4 regions of the Peribacillus sp. NPDC006672 genome follow, and region 2 is predicted to be linked to each of the others. Evidence: riboswitches for the same ligand, from Rfam matches in the RefSeq annotation. Region 2 holds a riboswitch; each other region holds the start of a gene.
The links. Region 2 has a riboswitch for S-adenosylmethionine ahead of metK (methionine adenosyltransferase). Riboswitches for the same ligand answer to the same signal wherever they lie in the genome.

Region 1: linked by a shared signal. The riboswitch ahead of ACQKKK_RS10530 (YezD family protein) and the one ahead of metK (methionine adenosyltransferase) in region 2 are both predicted to bind S-adenosylmethionine.
Region 3: linked by a shared signal. The riboswitch ahead of ACQKKK_RS24880 (ABC transporter permease) and the one ahead of metK (methionine adenosyltransferase) in region 2 are both predicted to bind S-adenosylmethionine.
Region 4: linked by a shared signal. The riboswitch ahead of ACQKKK_RS13465 (Na+/H+ antiporter NhaC family protein) and the one ahead of metK (methionine adenosyltransferase) in region 2 are both predicted to bind S-adenosylmethionine.

The regions. Positions count from the first base shown of each region.
Region 1 covers NZ_JBNNOR010000005.1:228,658-232,173, forward strand. The annotation lists gene ACQKKK_RS10520 (TetR/AcrR family transcriptional regulator) at 1-75, shown strand, start outside; gene ssuE (NADPH-dependent FMN reductase) at 298-831, shown strand; SAM riboswitch class I at 1,107-1,213, shown strand; gene ACQKKK_RS10530 (YezD family protein) at 1,412-1,528, shown strand; gene ACQKKK_RS10535 (phosphoadenylyl-sulfate reductase) at 1,716-2,420, shown strand; gene sat (sulfate adenylyltransferase) at 2,451-3,516, shown strand, end outside.
Region 2 covers NZ_JBNNOR010000013.1:38,788-42,303, forward strand. The annotation lists gene pckA (phosphoenolpyruvate carboxykinase (ATP)) at 1-1,142, opposite strand, end outside; SAM riboswitch class I at 1,550-1,713, shown strand; gene metK (methionine adenosyltransferase) at 1,877-3,070, shown strand.
Region 3 covers NZ_JBNNOR010000027.1:42,027-45,542, reverse strand. The annotation lists gene ACQKKK_RS24895 (hypothetical protein) at 1-225, opposite strand, end outside; gene ACQKKK_RS24890 (hydrolase) at 414-770, shown strand; gene ACQKKK_RS24885 (hypothetical protein) at 942-1,253, shown strand; partial or broken gene ACQKKK_RS24880 (ABC transporter permease) at 1,376-1,522, opposite strand; gene ACQKKK_RS24875 (transposase) at 1,565-1,897, shown strand; SAM riboswitch class I at 2,003-2,108, opposite strand; gene ACQKKK_RS24870 (GTPase domain-containing protein) at 2,195-3,516, opposite strand, start outside.
Region 4 covers NZ_JBNNOR010000007.1:153,574-157,089, reverse strand. The annotation lists gene ACQKKK_RS13470 (SOS response-associated peptidase) at 52-723, shown strand; SAM riboswitch class I at 1,067-1,174, shown strand; gene ACQKKK_RS13465 (Na+/H+ antiporter NhaC family protein) at 1,369-2,685, shown strand; gene ACQKKK_RS13460 (chromate transporter) at 3,133-3,516, opposite strand, start outside.

The DNA of each region.
Region 1 (3,516 bases), on a different contig from region 2:
TTTACTGCTGAGCGAATTAAGAGCATTGCTCAACTTTTGGTTTATGGTATACATGGAAAAAAAAATCATACATAATGTAACGGTCATATTAAAGGCATGAACATCAAGCCGTAAATATGACCGTTTTATTTTTAATGGGAAGCGATCATTCTTGTTGACGAAGTCAATTTGTGAATTAAATAAACCGAGTGTAAGATTTGACTTATATTTTTCAGACTATTACGATAAATGCATACTGCATGATATGACATTATGAGGATCTTATCTGGAAATCATGTTACATGGAGGGGATTTATAATGAGCGAAATCGTAATTTTATCAGGAAGTCCAGCGGTTCCATCAAGAACGGACATATCACTAAAACATATTCAATCTTTAGTTGAAAACGAAGGATTTACCACAACTTATTACTCAATTACGGATTTCTCAGCAGATGATTTATTCGAGGGGAGGTATAATAGCGAAGATATTTTAAAGCTTTCAGAAAAAATTCAAGAAGCTAGAGGAATTATTATTGGTTCACCAGTATATAAGGCCTCATATACAGGTGTATTGAAAGCCTTGATTGATTTGCTGCCAGAAGGGGCTTTTAAGGGAAAGCCAGTACTGCCAATTATGATTGGCGGAAGTAACAGGCATTTACTGGCGATTGACTATGCGCTTAAACCATTAATTTCAATATTGAAAGGCGAGCCGTTGCAGGGCATATATTTTGTGGATAAGGAAATAGATAAACAGAATTCAGAAAACCCGATAAATGATTTGAATTTAGTTGATCGAGTTCAAAGTCAGGTTCAGGAATTTGTAGAAGCGATTCAATTAAGAAATTAAGACTGCAGCGACTTCAACAAAAGGACTGGAATTCGAATAATTATTTTTTTAAATAATGCTAGACGTCAATAATAGGCTAATTAATGAAAATAGGCTCATTTTTTTGGAGACTTTATCTAAAAAAACGAGTCTATTTTCGTATTTAAATGAACATAAAATCATAAATGGAATAGTGTGTATAAAAATAACAGTTCATCCATTATATTAAACCAAGTTATTTTATAAGAAAACTCCATTGACAAGGATTTAATATGTGTTAATATTTAAAATAATAAAACTTATCCAGAGTGACGGAGGGAATTGGCCCTTTGAAGTCCAGCAACCTGCATGATATGCAAGGTGCTACCTCCAACAAAATGTTGATCATTTTGGAAGATAAGGTAATGAATATTTACCTTGGAATCTTTCTATTATGGAAAGATTTTTGTTTTTCGAAAAAATCATTGGCAAACCATAACAATGTAAGGTTGTTTGGAATTATATAAATTTAAGAAATTCATTAATCAGCGTCGAAAATAAGATATTCACGGAATTTCTTAAAGGGGGAACAGGTTTGGATAAAGAGAATCAGCTTGTAGAAATATTTGAACGACTTCAAGAAATGCTTAATTCAATGAAATATGGATCCATTACACTTATTGTTCAAGATGGTAAAATCATTCAAATGGAAAGAAATGAAAAACTAAGAATTAAATAAGGTATCTGCTGACTAGAAAAACTAGAGGCGGGTTTAACTGATATAAAGAGAGTATTGGTTAGATTCGTCTCTTTTTCCTAAGCTTATATAAACTCGAGAAGAATACAACGGGTATTGATCCACAGTTACTCTAACCTGTGAAAGATAGAGCAAGTTCTTAGAGGGGGCAATAAAGTTGGCTGCATTAATAAATTATGAAAATTTCAACACCGGGGATTTACCTATATTTCCTGAAGATAGTGAGACAAAAGGTGCTTTGGAAGTTCTGCAATGGGCGAATGAACAATATGGAAACAAACTCATTTATGCCTGTAGTTTTGGTATTGAAGGAATTGTGCTTACGGATTTATTAGCGAAGGTCAACCCTTCGGCAAAAATTGTTTTTCTGGATACTGATGTACATTTCGAGGAAACTTACCAACTGATCGATCAAGTGAAAAAGCGATATCCAAAGCTTTCGATCGAAATGAAGAAACCTGCCTTGACGCTTGAGGAACAAGCAGCGGAATATGGGGATGAATTATGGCTTAGTGATTCCAATAAGTGTTGTAACATTCGAAAAATAATTCCGCTTACTGATGTGCTTTCAAATGCAACAGCCTGGCTTTCGGGACTGCGGAGGGAGCAATCCGAAACAAGAGCTCTGACCGAGTATATCAACAAGGATAATAAGTTCAAATCGATTAAAATATGTCCACTCATTCATTGGACATGGAAAGATGTTTGGCGTTATGCTCACAAAAATGGACTTCCATATAATATCCTGCATGATAATGGATATCCGAGCATTGGCTGTAAAACGTGTACGGCACCCGCCATCAATGCCGATGACTTACGCTCAGGGCGTTGGCAAGGAGCGCAAAAAACAGAATGCGGATTGCATTTATCTTAAAATAAATAGAAATCATAGGGGGAAATTAGCATGACAATCAGTCTACCGCACGGAGGAACATTAATCGATCTTTGGGAACCAAAATATGATTTTAGTAAAATAACAAAGTCAATCGAAATTGATGAAATAGCATTAAGTGACCTTGAATTGATTGGCACTGGTGCCTACAGTCCGATTAAAGGATTCTTTACGAAAAGTGACTATGAGGCAGTTGTCAAGGATATGAGGCTTAACAGCGGCCATGTTTGGAGCATCCCGATTACGCTGCCTTTGACTGAAGAAGCTGCAGAAACCCTTACTATAGGTGAAGAAGTAACGTTGACTCATGAAGGTGAAACATATGGGGTTCTATCCGTTTCCGATATTTACACTCCAGATAAGCAATTGGAAGCGACATTAGTATATCAAACTGATGATGAGAAGCATCCTGGAGTGAAAAATTTATATAACCGCGGCGATGTATATGTCGGCGGGGAAATAAAGTTGATTAAGAGAATAGAGCGTCCGCTATTTCAAGCTCATTATTTGGACCCAGTTGAGACAAGGAAAGCTTTTGCTGAAAAAGGCTGGGAAACGGTTGTCGGATTCCAAACGAGGAACCCGGTTCACCGTGCGCATGAATACATTCAAAAGACAGCGTTGGAGATTGTCGATGGCTTATTCTTAAACCCTCTTGTAGGGGCCACTAAATCCGATGACATTCCGGCAGATGTACGAATGGAGAGCTATAAAGTGCTGCTTGAAAAATATTATCCCAAGAATCGTGTCTCCCTTGCGGTTTTCCCTGCTGCCATGCGTTATGCAGGACCAAGGGAAGCCATTTTCCATGCGATGGTTCGTAAAAATTATGGTTGCACCCATTTTATCGTCGGACGTGATCATGCGGGTGTGGGCGATTATTATGGTACATATGATGCTCAAAAGATCTTTGGGAATTTTAACGCAGATGAGTTAGGGATCACGCTATTATTCTTTGAACATAGTTTTTACTGTAAAGCATGTGGCAATATGGCTTCAGCTAAAACTTGTCCGCATGGAAAGGAAGACCATGTCATCCTGTCCGGAACGAAGGTAAGGGAAATGTTGCGTAATGGAG
Region 2 (3,516 bases):
CTTTCAGTACCAGCCAATTTACTTGTGTACCCACTTAGGAAATGGAACATTGCCTGTTCCTTGGAAAGCTTGCTGATTGGAGGCAGTACGCCTGAAGCATCAGCTGTTAAGAAAATGATTGTATTTGGGTGTCCTGCGATACTTGGGCTCACGATGTTATCGATCGCTTGCATTTGGTATGCAGCACGAGTGTTTTCTGTTAGTGAACTATCATCGTAGTTTGCTTCACGTGTTTCAGGATCAACAACTACGTTTTCCAATACGGCACCGAAACGGATCGCATCGAAAATTTGTGGTTCTTTTTCGCGTGAAAGGTTGATCGTTTTCGCATAGCATCCGCCTTCGATGTTGAATACACCGTTAGAAGACCAGCCGTGCTCGTCATCGCCAATCAGTTTACGATTAGTGTCTGCGGATAACGTTGTTTTACCTGTACCGGACAGTCCGAAGAATAAAGCGACGTCCCCTTCACGTCCTACGTTAGCAGAGCAATGCATTGGAAGGATTCCAGCCTCTGGAAGTAAGTAGTTCATGATTGAGAAGATCGATTTTTTCATTTCTCCTGCATATTCCGTTCCGCCGATAAGGATGGTGCGGCGTTCAAATGAAACGATGATGAAAGTTTCAGAAGAAGTTCCGTCCACTTCTGGATCTGCTTTGAAATTAGGTGCAGAAAGTATTGTGAATTCTGATTCGTGACCCCTTAGTTCCTCTTCGTTTGGACGGATGAACAAAGTATGGGCGAAAAGATTATGCCATGCATATTCATTAACAACTTGGATAGGAAGGCGTGATGATTCGTCTGCACCAGCGAAACCTTTGAAAACAAAAATCTCTTCTTTTGCTTTTAGGTAGTCAACTACTTTATTATATAGTTTATTGAACACATCTTCGGAAATTGGCTTGTTCACTGAACCCCAATCTACTTTGTCTTTAACAGATGCTTCTTCCACGATATATTTATCTTTAGGTGAACGGCCAGTATATTTGCCGGTTTCAGCTTTTACTGCGCCAGTTGATGTTAAAACGCCTTCGTTTCTGCTTAATACTTTTTCAACCAATTGAGGAACTGAAAGTTGAGTTTGTACATTGTTTCCTGTTAATAATTGGTGTAACTCATTAGAAACATCTACAGAATTCATATATGAGGTACCTTCCTTTGTTTAAGTTTTATATTACAATTAGTATAACACATTCATTTAAATAGTCTATACTATTTATTTTTTTTTGTGATAATTTTCAACTGGCCGCATTAATCAATTTAAATGGGAAGGAACCGAGTCAGGATGATCGCATATACTTTCAAGGAAGTGATTTTCATTGCATCATAATTTTGAATGGGAAATCATGATGCCTTTCCAATTCTTATTCTCAATGTTCTATTATTAATGGCAATTTTCATCATTTCTATTCGCCCTGACTTGGTAACCCTTTAAAGACGTTGAACCAATACGTGTTTTCACGTGAACGCCATTCTGGGGGGAATGTTCTTTTGAAAAGCATTGACAAATTCCAACCAGATACGATAATATGTTAAATTGTACGGATTCTCTTATCCCGAGTTGGTGGAGGGACAGGCCCTTTGAAACCCAGCAACCTGCCATATTGAACTTGACTCCAAGATCGATTGCCGAAAATAAAGCGATGGTTCTTCAAGGAATAGTGGTGATGGTGCTAACCTGAGCAAGGTAAAAAACCCTTGAACGATAAGAGTGAAAGGATAGAAGACAGAATTTTAAACCTTTCCTCATTTGCCAGGGAAGGTTTTTGTGTTTTTATAAGTAATTCTGTGTCTATAGTTGAAACTAATGAGGGAAACGAGTTCCGTAAAAAATCAGGCTTATGCCTACAACATACTAACTTCCAAGGGGGAAATATGATGTCAAAGAAACGTCTATTTACTTCTGAATCTGTTACAGAGGGCCATCCGGACAAGATTTGTGATCAGATTTCAGATTCCATTTTAGATGCTATCCTTGCTAAGGATGCAAATGCACGTGTTGCTTGCGAAACAAGTGTAACAACAGGTCTTGTACTTGTTGCTGGAGAAATTACAACATCCGCTTACGTGGATATTCCGCGTATCGTTCGTGATACGATTGCAGGAATTGGCTACACACGTGCGAAATACGGTTTCGATGCTGAAACTTGTGCTGTATTGAGTTCAATTGATGAGCAGTCTGCCGATATCGCGGCTGGCGTCGATAAAGCATTGGAAGCTCGTGAAGGAAACATGTCAGAGGAAGAAATCGATGCAATCGGTGCAGGGGACCAAGGTCTTATGTTCGGATTTGCCTGTAATGAAACTGAAGAGCTTATGCCGCTTCCGATCTCATTGGCACATAAACTTTCATTCCGCCTGGCTCAAGTTCGTAAAGATGAAACGCTTGCTTACTTACGCCCTGATGGTAAAACACAGGTAACTGTGGAGTATGATGAGAATAACCGTCCTGTACGTGTAGATACGATCGTTATCTCTACACAGCATGATTCAGAAATTACGCTTGAACAAATTCAAGCAGATTTAAAAGAACATGTGATTAAAGCAGTTGTTCCAGCTGAATTGATTGATGCTGAAACTAAGTACTTTATCAACCCGACTGGCCGTTTCGTAATTGGCGGACCTCAAGGGGATGCTGGTCTTACTGGACGTAAAATCATCGTTGATACTTACGGCGGATACGCTCGTCACGGCGGCGGTGCATTCTCTGGTAAGGATGCTACTAAAGTTGACCGTTCTGCGGCATATGCTGCTCGTTACGTTGCGAAAAACATCGTAGCAGCTGGCCTTGCTGACAAAGCGGAAGTTCAATTGGCATACGCAATTGGTGTGGCAGAGCCCGTATCAATCTCGATTGATACGTTCGGAACTGGTACTGTTAGCGAAGAAGTCCTTGTTGACCTAGTTCGCGCTAACTTCGACCTTCGTCCAGCCGGTATCATCAAAATGCTTGATCTTCGTCGCCCGATATACAAACAAACAGCTGCATACGGACACTTTGGCCGTACAGATGTCGATCTTCCATGGGAACGCACAGATAAAGCAGAAACATTAAAAGCACAAGCATAATCCATAAATGAAAAGGTGTCCCGCTTATAGCGGACACCTTTTTTTATTGATTAATTTTGAGAGAATAATTCGAAATCCCATATAGAAATTCACTAACGTGTATACTCGTGAATTTAGTGCGTATACTTGTGAGATTGGTGCGTATACTCGTGAATTTGGCTCGTATACTTGTGAGATGGTGCATATACTCGTGAGATGGCTCGTATACTCGTGAATTTGGCTCGTATACTCGTGAATTTGGCTCGTATACTTGTGAGTTTCGTGCGTATACTCGTGAGTTTAGTGCGTATACTCGTGAATTTGGCTCGTATACTTGTGAGATGGTGCATTTACTCGTGAGTTTCGTGCATTTACTCGTGAAATTGGTGCATATACTCGTGAGATTGGCGCATTTACTCGTGAGTTTGGCTCATTTACTCGTAAGTTTGGTGCGTATACCTATAAGT
Region 3 (3,516 bases), on a different contig from region 2:
GTCGTATTTCTTCATTCCACTCGCCAGAAAACCTGAAAGATCCATTAATTCTCTTGCTTCCGATGTTTTTGCTTCTTTATAAGCTAATTCAAATGCCTCGTGGGCTTCTAAATAATTTTCCTCATTCAACTGACTTTTTCCCAAATCCAGATTGGAATCATAATTCCTTGTTACGCAGCCTGAAGCAATCAACATAAAAAAAATAACCATGAATGATCTCTTCACTACATCACTCCTCACTTTTCCAAAGATACTCTCCCATATTATTCTATAAATCCATCATAAACCCTTTGATTAAAATTCCGATACCTCTATTTCCTATCATTTTCATTAAAGAAATGTTGATTTTTATGATTATTTTTTTACAAAAAGCGGTACAGAATAGATAAACGGTTGAAAGGATGATGAGCAGAATGAGACAGGATAAACAGACCTATCATGTCGATTTGGTCAGCGGCGACGTACTCGGACAAAAACTTGAAGAGAATCCGAGCTTCACTGTACATGCAACTGATGAAGAACTGGCAGAATTGAAACAATGCTTGGAGGAACACCGGACAGATGACCTGGAGGCATATGCCCGTTCACATGTGCCCTACCTTCTCTATCATCATGACCGGGCAAATGATAAATACGATGCAGCCATGAAAAGACTTTATGCCCTCATTTATAAATTAGGGGATGCAACGGCACGAAACCATATAGAAGAAATCGGCATATTGAAAGATAACAAATTCGAGGGAAAAGAAGAAGTGCAAAAGTTCAAATAAGAATTATGACAGAACCTGAAATTCAAAGGTTCTGTTTTTTTATGAAAGACCCCTAAAGGGGATATGGGGGCATGACTTTAGCTTTGAAATTTGTTTTAAGTGAAAATAAGTTGTTGTTATCCACTAATAATATTATGATGGCATTCTAAATAAAAATCGGAGGTATCTTATATGTTTTTATTTGGGGCCATTATCATTTATCTTTGCTTAGCATTTTTCTGGACGTTTTTATTCAGCCTTTTCAAAAAGAGACTTTATGTTTTTATTGCACCTTTCAGTATTTTGGTCATATCGCTTTTATTATTTGGTTTAGGCAGTGCAACACCTTTGGCAGTCGATTCATCAACTAGGGAGCCGCTGCACCCACTTTCTCAACCCTCAGCTTCTTATACACTAACGTCATTTGCGGTTATCGCACTAGCTCCGCCTTCTTTTATACTTGCTTTTGTCATCTTTATTATAAGAGGTAAAAAAGTAAAATGAAGACGATACATAAACGCCCCCGCCCCAATGGGTGCCAACGAAAAAATCCTGTTGCATATCCAACAGGATTTTTTTCAATCTTTATTCAAAATTCACAATGACAGGATTCTTCTTTGGCCCGATGAAACCGTGGCCCCTTTTGTATAGGTAAGGGCAATTCCCTGGATAATGAACATCGTAGCCAACGTCATCAGCATGTCGGGAATTCTCAATTTAACGATCATGAATGAATTCAATGCCCCTACGACTAGTGAGGCACCGATTGCAGCTCGACCCGCACGGATAAAAGTGGCTTCACGAGTGACTTTAAAATTTATGAATGCGAGGACTGTTCAGATTGCCCATTGAAATCGCGTTGCACAAAGGCAGAAGGAAATCGTCAGGTGCATTATAACCCGATTTATGAAGAACTAAAAACGAAAGCAAAAGTGAACCTTTGGTCTGAATCAAATGCACAAATCTACGCTCGACGAAAAATCGAGGTTGAGAATGTTTTTGGTCACATCAATGGCAATAGATCGTTCCGTCGGTTTTTACTTCGGGGCTTGCCGAAAGTCCAAAACGGAGGTTGTCATTGTGGCTATGGCCCATATTCTACTGAAAGTAGCTGGCCTTCGAAAGCTACTCTCAACAAAGAATTATAAAAGTAGAAAAACAGGTGAAGGAAAACGAATTGTTTTTCTTCACCTGTTCTATTTTAGGGACTTATTAGACAGTCCCTTAATCAGCTGTATTGCAGACTTATCCCTCTCTTATCTGTCAAAACATTTCTGTTTTGCAGGATTTAACACCAATTCCTAATGGAACGGTTGCTGGGCATCTTAGGGCCATTCCCTCCGCCACTCTTGATAAGAGAATATACGTTTTTCGTAATTATCACTTTATAGGGATATAGTCGCAAGTCAATAGTTTTTTGAATATTTGAAATGTTCCCTGCTATTTTATTTTCTTTGAAGCTGGGCTAGACGCTTTTTCTCAATTTTTTCAAGTCTCTCCAACTGACGTAGTTTCACTTCGAACACAGTAATCGGATCACGGTAAACTTCCGGATTTTCTTTCATATGCTCCAATGCAGCCTGGTAGTCTTTGATTTCTGTCTGCGTTTGCTCTATCGTTTTTTGAAGTAAGGCAAATGAGCTGCGATAGAAAAGTGAGATGTCCCGATCCAAAGATTTTTCAAACAATCCAAATTGGGTAAGGAAGCGTTCAGTGATCATTTCCGCAACATCCTGATAATCTTCACTTTCCAAGTATTTCTTATAACGATTGTACATATTGGCTTTATTTTGCGGTATTGCCCCAAACAGCTTCCCTGCTCCTTTAAGCAGCAATTGTGATGGAGTCCTGCGCAAAAGGATATTAACGTTTTCGATGCGGATACTGCTTGTCATCCGGTCGGCATCACGGCGCCAGTCATCCAATACCCTAAAGTCACCTGACAGCGTTATCCGTTCTTCTTTGTATAATTCATTGAATCCGGCACTCATCTCATCCATAAACTGTTGGCTTTGCGAGAACTCCATTTGGGAACTAGCAATCCAATCTTGAAGAGAACGGTAATATTGAGGCATGATCTTGTCAGAAATGAATGCTTGAATCCGCTCATTCATTTCATGGTTCAGCTGTATATGGACCTGACTGAAATCACTGCTTTCCGTTAACGATTTAGAGCAATCCCTCAGTAATTCCGGAATTTTAGAAGAAAGCTGACTTTTAACTTCATCCTTAAGCACACGGTACGACCTTATGATATTTTCACTTTTTTCTTTTTCCAAATCAGCCAATTGATTGACCGCGCCATTCAATTTGACTTCCATCTGTTCATTCCAAGAGATGGAATGCTCGCATTTCCGTTCATTGGCTGCTCGTTTTTCTAACAGATAAGATAAAGTTTTACGAATGAAAGCAAGAATTTTTTCAGATCTTCTTTCTTTCCAATTATCATCTTGATAATTGGATTGAAGGAATGCTGAAAGGTCCTTCAACTGCTGCTTGCTGTCATAAAGTTTGGAGAAAGCGAACACTTTCGCATTCGGGAAATATGCATTCACTTTATCCCATGTTTCGTCTTCCATCCGGACCGCGACTTGATCACTGTATATCGTATCCATTTTATTTAATAAGAAATGAATCGGCAGTTTCGGAGCCATCATTTGAATTTCCAATAACAGGTCCCGTTCACTACCGGTGAAAGGCGCCCGGGCATCAAGAACGAACATCAGGCCATCACTGCCATGTAAATAGCCTTGGAAATCTGATTCCA
Region 4 (3,516 bases), on a different contig from region 2:
GCCCGTTCCATTTGTTACACTGTAATAAATCTTAAAACGGTAGGCGATATTATGTGCGGACGTTTCACCCTTTTCACTGACATTGAAGAAATAAAAGACCGGTTCGATATTCAAGGATCATTTGATAAAGAATACCAATTCAGTTACAATATTGCACCTTCCCACTCCGTGCTCTCCGTCATTAATGACGGGGCTAGGAATCGACTTGGATATCTTCGGTGGGGACTCATTCCTTTTTGGGCAAAAGATGAAAAAGTGGGCTATAAAATGATCAATGCCAGAGCGGAATCCATTGCTGAGAAGGCAAGCTTCAAGAATGCGTATAAGATGAAACGATGCTTGATAATCGCTGATTCCTTTTATGAGTGGAAGAAGGAACCCGAGCGAAAAATACCCATGCGAATAAAGCTTAAGAATCATGCTCCATTTGGTATGGCCGGTCTCTGGGAATCCTGGAAATCTCCAGAGGGCATCAACATTTATTCGTGCTCAGTTATAACGACCGTTCCTAATGAGCTAGTGGCCAGCATTCATGATCGTATGCCTGTCATCCTTAAGCCTGAAGATGAAAAGAATTGGTTGAATCCGTCCATTAATGATCCTGCATATCTGCAGCAGTATTTAAAATCATTCGATTCTGAACAGATGGAAGCATTTGAGGTATCGACTGATGTGAACTCAACTAAAAATAATTCACCTAACCTGATACAACAAATTTGCTGAGAGGTCTTTTCATTAGACCTCTTTTTATTTTAGTTCCTTTCTGATAAAAAGACAGAATTTGGGGCATGATCCGACTATAACAAGTAAATCATTATTGAAAAAATCTTATTTACTGCACATGTAAAAGTCCATTTATAATATTAAGGTCCACATGTGAAATACTTATAAACTAAACCTTGCGAAAATACATAAAATGCTGTACTCTTATATTTGCTTTTCAATATGGCTTCAATGTCACTTCCCGAGAGGGGATCATGTAAACTTGGAGCGGTTCAGCAAGTTTTCAGCCTGCTTTTTTTCTAGTGGAAATCGATATTGATAATATCATTATATAATTTAAATCTTCTTATCAAGAGAGACGGAGGGACTGGCCCGAAGATGTCTCGGCAGCAGACTTAATAGGAGTGCTGTGCCAAATCCAGCAGGCTATTTTTTGCCTGAAAGATAAGGAGGGCGTTTTTTATAAATTAAAAGACCTCTTCTTGTTGTTGTTAAATGGAAGAGGTCTTTTTTTATGCTGACAGTTTTAAGGTGTGGATTCCATTAGTAGGAATGTCAGGTTATTATTAGCGCTATTCGCAAAAACTGTTAAAAGAATAAGGGCTGTGACACATGTCATGGGAAAAATAAAAAGAGGTGTTCATCATGAGTGCAAACAATAAAGGGAATCCCTGGGCATTGATCCCATTTGTCGTTTTTTTAATTTTATTTATAGGTTCCGGAATCATCACTAAAGATTTTTATTCATTTCCGGTGATTGTTGCGATTTCAATTGCATCAGCAGCTGCATTGGCAATGAATCGGAAAGAGACTTTCAATCAAAAGGTTGAAATCTTCTGTAAAGGTGCCGGGGATTCCAATATTATGTTAATGGTTATCATTTTCCTTTTGGCCGGCGCTTTTTCCAAAGTTGCAAGTGGCATGGGGGCAGTTGAATCAACAGTGAATCTTGCCTTAGCTGTTTTTCCGCAAAATCTATTAATGGTTGGGATTTTCATTATTGCTTGTTTTATTTCTTTATCTATGGGGACAAGCACGGGAACGATTGTTGCCCTAGCACCTATTGGGGTTGGAATTAGTGAGCAAACAGATATTTCGCTTGCCCTTTCAATGGCGGCCGTTATTGGTGGTGCTATGTTTGGGGATAACCTTTCCTTCATTTCGGATACGACAATCGCTGCAGTTCGAACACAGGGAACGAAAATGAAGGATAAGTTTAAAGTGAATTTTTTCATCGTTTTACCTGCTGCCATCATCACATGTGCCATCCTAGGAATTTTAACGATGGGTGAACAGGCCGACATCTCCCAACATTCTTATAATTGGGTGAAGATCCTTCCATATCTTTGCGTTTTAATCACTGCATTGGCAGGAGTCAATGTGTTCCTGGTCCTTTCCATCGGCATCGTATTTGCCGGAATTATCGGCTTGGCTGATGGAAGTTATCAACCATTGGGTGTTATTCAAAAAGTTGGGGAAGGAATGGCGGGAATGTATGAAATCGCCTTCCTTGCCATTTTAATAGCGGGTATGGTAGCTGTAATCAAACATAATGGTGGCATCGATTATTTACTCCACCTTGTGACCCGAAATAGCAAATCAAAAAAAGGAGCGGAATTTAGCATTGCCGGGCTTGTTGGTTTGACGAACCTTTCAACGGCAAATAACACGATTTCGATTATCATTGCCGGACCACTTGCCAAAAATATTGCCGAGAAGTATGGGATTGATCCACGTAAATCGGCGAGCTTGCTTGACGTTTTTGCCTGTTGCGTCCAAGGGTTGATTCCATATGGGGCACAACTGCTTGTTGCAGCAGGGATAGCAAAGATTTCCCCTATAAGCATCTTGCCATATTCATATTACCCAATACTTATTGGACTTTGTGGAATCGTTGCCATCTTGATTGGTTTTCCACGGTTTAAGTCGGGTAATGATGAAACGAAGGAACGTACTTCTTAAAATGAGAATAATTATGAAAAAACACCCTGAATCATTGGATTCAGGGTGTTGCTTGTATGGTTAAAAATACTAAAACATAGGCAAAAGACAATAAAAAAGCGAAGACATCCTCGCTCTTATGCATGATAAATATTAATGTTTAGAAAGTAACAAAGTCGCTCCTCATCTGAACTATAAATTCGAATTCTCCTGCCTGATATTTCTTTAATTTATGGAACCAACTTTTGCCCATCATCAAAATAACTGCCTAGTTCCGGTCCATATTGATGGACGGCGGATAATCCACGTTCATCCTTCATTTCCACAAAATCACGAAACTCAGGTTGTACCATCTCACAATTTGGAAAAATATGTTAGTTTGATAATGTTTCCATTTGAACAAATATCGTTTCAGATTTAGAGATTACATGGAAGTGTGTTGAACGTTTGCACCTGAAAAATGAGTCGTTATGAATAAAAGACAACACCAACTAATCCAGAAAGAATAAGGATATAGGCTGGATGCCAGCGTAATTTCAATAGGGCAAATAATGATAATCCAAAAACGAGTAATAAGCTTATCGTATGCCATGAAAAGTTCATAGCTATCATATGATTGGAAAGGGCAAAACTGATCGCTGCAAAGAGGATTAAACTAGTGACAATGGGTCTTAGTCCATAAAACATCGATTGTATAATTGGATAATGATTCAATTTGCTGAAGAAGGTGGCTATAACGATTACGACTATAATAGCAGGAAGCAAGATTCCGAGAGCAGATGATATGGCTCCTGCTAAGCCAGCAGTTGAATAGCCAACGAGAATGGCACTATTGGTGGTGATAGGACCGGG